DNA from 2 places in the Serratia sp. HNCC26DJ244 genome. Region 2 is predicted to be linked to the other one. Evidence: predicted binding sites of a transcription regulator. Region 2 holds the regulator's gene; the other holds the start of a gene.

Region 1 (3,192 bases), on a different contig from region 2:
GTTAGCTTCACCCATACCACGTGCAGTGATCTTGTCTGCTGGGATACCTTTAGAGATCAGGTAGCTGACAACACTCTGGGCACGGTTCTCAGACAGACGCAGGTTAGATTCAGCAGAACCTACTACGTCAGTGAAGCCGACAACAACAACAGAACCATCTTTTGGATCCAGTGAGCTCAGCTGGCTGTACAGTTGATCCAGAGCTTGTTGACCTTCTGGTTTCAGCGTTGATTTACCGAAAGCAAACAGAACGTCAGAAGTCAGAGTGAACTTCTTGGTTTCAACGGTAGGAGCTGGAGTTGGTGCTGGAGCAACAACTGGAGCCACTGTATCCTGACCAAAACGGTAAGCTACGCCAACACTCAGCTGACCATTGTCTGGACGTGCACCAACGGTTTGTGCATCACCGATGTTGCTGGTCCATTGATAATCCAGACGAGTAGCCCAGTTCTGATTCAGAGCATACTCAAAGCCGATGGCTGCCAGTGGAGAAACACCGGTATCATCACCAGATACGCGCTCATTGATATTACCACCGAAGTAAGCGGTGGAGTCTACACGCCAAACCATACCACCCAGACGGGTATAGATATCCAGATCGTTCATGATCGGATAGCTCAGTTTAGTGGTCAGTTGAACGCCTTGGGCTTTTAACGCACCGTTGTTCACATTGCCTTTATAAGCCATGCGACCAAGCCAGTCGTAACCCATTTCAAAACCCATATACTGGTTAGCTTGGTAGCCGAAAAACGCACCAGCACCCAGTTGAGAATCGCGAGTAGGGCCGTTACCTATAGCCCCATCAACGAAACCAGTGTCGTGGTACTGGGACCAACCCAGTTTAGCACCGGTGTACCAGGTGTTATCTTTTGGTGCGGCTTGCGCTACGGTAGCGAAACCAGCCAGTGCCACTGCTAATGCGATAGCTGTCTTTTTCATTTTTTACGCCTCGTTATCATCCAAATAGGCAATGAGCTTAACGCTATGTTATGCCTTTGGTTTAAAATTCCTGCGCCAAGATTCTAGCACTCATTTGTTATTTTACCAGTATTACTGGCGTTGTATAACAATCTTAGCAGAGTAAAGTTTACAACTTGGCGCGAAAGTTACAAGCGTGATGTGCTGATGCTCTAAAAAATATTGGATTAGACACATTTCTTAACACATTCAAGGAAGAATAGGGCTTATTTTGTCGAATTACTTATTGCAAAAGTGCATCTGATCACATTTTGCACACCAATTCCCTGGGTAATTATTCCCAGGGAGAGAATGCAAGAAAAGTCTTAAAATGACTTAATGGTATAAAGGCGAGTGAATTTTTAGAGTGGAATGGTGCCGGTGGGGGGAATTAGTATCGCGTTGTGGGCGCATAATAAACCCGTAACTATTCCCCAATTCTGCTGCCCGGCTTAATTTTATACGGTCTTGTTCAGTTAATTCAGGCAACCAACCTAGAACGACACTGTAATTTCCAGTCAGTAACGCTTTCTCCATGGCATCAACAGTGGCGAGTGGCGAAATCTGACTCAGTTGTACCACCTTACTGACCGGTAACTCAGCCTGCTGAAGCCAGGATTTACTGAGCTTTTGCTGTGGGGTGAGCCACAATAACCAACGTGATTGCTGACCTAGCTGCTGCAGCAACGGCACCAGTAACTGGGTGACAACGGATTGCTGCTCACTGTAGACCAGCTCACTGATAAGGCCATTTTTTTTGTCATCCTTGGCGTTTGCAACAGTTTGACCTGCAGGCAAAGGGACTTGGCTGAAGTGGCTTTGATTAAGTGATTGAGTACGCATTGTATATTCCCCTGCACCATTACTGTGTTTATATACAGTATAGATGTAAACACAGAAGATCAACACAAATTTTCGTAACGCATCGCATAATTGAGATCATTCCACGCACTACTGCATTTTATGATTGGCACCTGTCGTGATAATGCGTATTTTCTTTAATTAGTTGTTCCGGTTACGTTTATTTCAACAGTGAATGTGATATCCGGGTCATTCAACTCGCCGCAGATGCCTCTGTCGAGTGAATGGGACTGGGTAATATTGCTTACTTATTAAAGGAGGACTTAATGAATGGAAGATCCGCAAAAAGAATAGTACAGGCAAAAATCTGCTTTGCTGCCTTGGGGAAAATTACGACACGTTCGCAATTTGGTGGTTACGGATTACTTGCTGATGGCACGATGTTTGCGGTTATTGCAGAAGGGGAGTTGTACTTGCGTGCGACAGAAACGCTGGAGCCGGCTTTCCGTGCACGTGGAATGGTGAACATGACGTATTTAAAACGCGGAGCACCGATGACGATGCGTTATTATCGAGTCGATGACAGGTTATGGGCTGATTGCCGCGAACTGTTGATCCTGGCCAGCCAGGCATTACATGAGTCTCGTAAAGAGATAAAAGTAAAAAGACGGAGTAAAGGGCGGTTAAAAGATTTGCCGAATATTGATGCGGCAATGGAACGCTTACTTTGGCAAGTGGGCATACAAAGTAGCTATGACTTACGCTTGCTGGGCGCAAAGCGGACTTACTTACAATTGCAACAACGGCATAAAAACCTGGGGGTGAAAGTGCTACTGGCACTGGCTGGCGCGATGTCTGGATACCATCATGCTGCTTTGCCCAACGTACAGCGTGCAACATTAACCACCTGGTTCGAGGAAACTGCGGCGGCTTCCTGTCTTGAAGCGCAATGGGGTAGAAGAGCCTATATTCAAGCGGTTAATAATTAATTCTCTTTGCCGATTTGTGCGCTGAGCCGTGTTAATTCAGGCAGCAACTCAAGAACCAAACCAATTTGTTGCAACACCAAGTGTTCCTTGCTCTCTGGTGCGGTAACCAGCATTTCAATACGCCCAGAGAGGTTTTTTAATGCTTGTGTCAGACGCGGGTGGTCTTGTTCCGTATGGTGTAATGCACTATCGACATAACAGACGGCATCATTGAGCAAATCAAGTACAGTACTATTATCAAGGCGATCGCGATGTGCGCCCAAGGCAGAAATATAACTCAGCAGCGTGTGGTTTAAGCACAAGAGGCGGAATGCGGCTTCCTGAATATCTTTGTCTGTTTTCGGGGCGGCTGACATGTTGGATACCACTGAAGCCAGCTCTGCATCACTATTATGGGCATCCCGGCGGGCAATGCGATAGGGCAAGCTATTATCTCTGCCTTGAT
Region 2 (3,192 bases):
TACAGCCAAAGCCAGCCATAGCGCATGATTACCTAATAGTGGCAGTGTAAATAAAGTCAGCCCATAACCCGCTGCTGCCACCACCATGCTGTTGCGCATTTCAGTGCCACGGGTGGCACCAATAAACATACCATCCAGTAAATAACACCAGACTCCCACCACAGGCAGCACGACTTGCCAGAGAAGATAGTGACCGGCCAAGGTACGCAACAGCGGTAATGAGGTTAAAGCCGCGACAATATAAGGCCCGGTAAACAGATAAACCGTGGCAAAGCCCAGTGCCAGCATACCTGCCTGGCGACAAGCGGCATACCATATCGCATGCAATTGACGGTCGTCCCTTGCGCCATAGGCGTAACCGGAATGGACCTCAACGGCATAAGCAAAGCCATCCAAAGCATAGGCGGTAAATGTTAACAAACTCATCAATATCGCATTGACGGCCACCACATCACTCCCCATGCGCGCCGCAAAAATCGTTAACGAAGAGAAACACAATTGCAGCAGGAGTGAGCGCAGCATGATATCGCGGTTAAGTGCCAACAAGCGACGTAAGTTACCGCGCCAGGCATGCCGCAACATCGCTAATGAGATGCCACGTGAACATAATACCCGCCAAGCAAGCCATAACCCCAACAGCAGTGTGGCATACTCCGCCAGCACCGTTGCCGTGGCAGCCCCCGAGACACCCCAACCCAAGCCGATCACCAGCACGATATCCAACACGATATTCAGCAGATTACCCGCTATCAGCATCACCACCGGCGCACGCACATATTGAACACCGAGCAACCAGCCGAGCAATACCATATTCGCCAGTGCTGCCGGGGCACTCAGCCAGCGGATCTCCAGAAACCGTCTAGCCTGTACTAATACCGCTTGATCACCACCGACAATATGTAATGCCAGCGAGATCAGTGGGCCACGGAGTAACACTATGGTTAAGCCAATCAACAGCGCTAACAGCAACGGCTGCATAAAAGTACGCGCCAAGCGCTGTGGGTCCCCTGCCCCTAACGCCTGCGCCGTTAACCCGGTGGTACTCATGCGCAAAAATAGTAACAACATAAACAGGAAATTGGTCGCCATTGCACCAACCGCTACCCCACCAAGATAAATTGCGCTATCAAGATGGCCGATAACCGCTGTATCCACCAAACCAAGCAGAGGAACCGTGATATTGGAAAAGATCATTGGCAATGCCAGACGCCACAGTATTTTGTCAGCAGGGCTGGTGAAGGTAGCGAGTAAACGCATTGCGATCTATTCCGACGGCAGAAGTAGAGTTGTTGACATGGACAGAATATCGCCCCGCTATTGAGGCGATATACCTATTTGATTAGATAACATGACAAAAAAGAGGTGTCAGAGCCAGTCACCGTTGCGGATCACGCCCACCGCCAAGCCTTCAATCGTGAAATTCTGATGCTTCAAATCCACCACTATTGGCTGAAACTCACTGTTTTCTGGCAATAACTCAACAATATTACCCTGTTTCTTCAGGCGCTTTACTGTCACTTCATCTTCAATACGAGCCACCACCACCTGGCCGTTACGCACATCCTGAGTTTTATGCACCGCCAGCAGATCGCCATCCAAAATACCGATATCGCGCATAGACATCCCACTGACGCGCAACAGGAAATCCGCACTAGGGTGAAATAAGCCCGGGTCAACTTTATAGTGCCCTTCAATATGTTGCTGAGCTAACAAGGGTTCGCCCGCCGCCACCCGGCCAACCAAGGGTAACCCTTCTTCCTCTTCCATCAGCAAGCGGATACCGCGAGAAGCCCCGGAAACCACTTCAATAACACCTTTGCGGGCCAGAGCTTTCAGGTGCTCTTCTGCCGCATTTGGTGAGCGAAACCCCAGGCGCATTGCGATCTCGGCACGTGTTGGTGGCATGCCCGTTTGTGAAATATGATCGCGAATCAGATCATAGACCTCTTGCTGTCTGGTAGTTAGTGCTTTCATTCCGCCCCCTGTTTGTTTATACAGTCATGCTGTGAGTATATACAGGTAAACCAGGATTGGGAATCAATTCATAAATAAAAATCAGGGATTAGCGAGATTGATCGCACCCCATGACATCGGTTTACTCGTCAGGCAAAGTGATCCCAGAGCACCGAGATCCAGACAAACAGCGCCAACATAATCGTCAGAAAGACCGCGGCTGAAGCCATGTCTTTCGATCGCCCGGAAAGCTCATGATATTCAGTTCCCACCCGATCAACGATCGCTTCAATCGCACTGTTGATAATTTCAATAATCACCACCAGCACCAGGGAGCCGATCAATAAAATGCGCGCTATCGCCCCCACATCAAGCCATATCGCCAGTACGATAGCCACCACGGCCACCACCAGTTCCTGGCGGAAAGCAGCCTCATTGCGCCAGGCTGCAATTAATCCTTTATATGAATAGCCAACAGCTTTAATAATACGTGTCATGCCAGTAATTTGATTTGCCATGTTTCATCTCACAAGGTAGGTCATCGTTTCAATACCACAGACCTGTTACACGGTTTCTGGTATGCTTTCAGCGCAATTGCTAACAAGAGGCTTCAGGTCGTTATGTCAGGTTGGCGTAAAATTTATTATAACCTATTGAATTTACCACTTAAATTTTTGGTAAAAAGTAAAATCATCCCTTCAGACCCCATTTCGGAGTTAGGGTTGGATCCGTCTAGGCCGATTTTGTATGTTTTGCCTTATAATTCCAAGGCAGATTTACTCACTCTGCGTACCCAATGTCTGGCGCAGGATCTGCCCGACCCCCTTGAGCCACTTGAAATCGATGGCTCCGTGTTGCCCAGCCATGTGTTTATCCATGAAGGGCCACGCGTCTTTCGCTACTACACACCGAAAGAAGAGTCGGTAAAACTGTTCCATGATTATCTGGATCTTCACCGCAGTAATCCAGATCTTGATATCCAAATGTTACCGGTGTCAGTGATGTTTGGTCGTTCCCCTGGGCGTGAAGGGCAGGGAGCCCCCCACCTGCGCCTGCTAAACGGTGTGCAAAAATTCTTCGCCATACTCTGGTTGGGCCGCGATAGCTTTGTCCGCTTCTCCAACACCGTTTCTTTACGCCGTATGGCAACCGAACATGGTACAGATAAAACCATTGCACAAAAACTGGCGCGCGTAGCGCGGATGCATTTCTCTCGCCAACTCCTGGCCGCCGTTGGGC

The links. The regulator LexA, encoded in region 2, represses DNA repair genes until DNA is damaged. The targets are predictions, from matches to a motif close to TNCTGTATGTACATACAGNA.
Region 1: a site for LexA is predicted at 1,821-1,840, ahead of sulA (SOS-induced cell division inhibitor SulA). Genes of this name have one in related genera too.

Annotation. Positions count from the first base shown of each region.
Region 1 is NZ_JBXUGO010000012.1:47,308-50,499, forward strand. Features, by position in the region: gene ompA (porin OmpA) at 1-939, opposite strand, end outside; gene sulA (SOS-induced cell division inhibitor SulA) at 1,294-1,800, opposite strand; gene AC2A06_RS11365 (TfoX/Sxy family protein) at 2,085-2,747, shown strand; gene yccS (YccS family putative transporter) at 2,744-3,192, opposite strand, start outside.
Region 2 is NZ_JBXUGO010000006.1:44,718-47,909, reverse strand. Features, by position in the region: gene dinF (MATE family efflux transporter DinF) at 1-1,257, opposite strand, end outside; gene lexA (transcriptional repressor LexA) at 1,366-1,974, opposite strand; gene AC2A06_RS06900 (diacylglycerol kinase) at 2,103-2,471, opposite strand; gene plsB (glycerol-3-phosphate 1-O-acyltransferase PlsB) at 2,574-3,192, shown strand, end outside.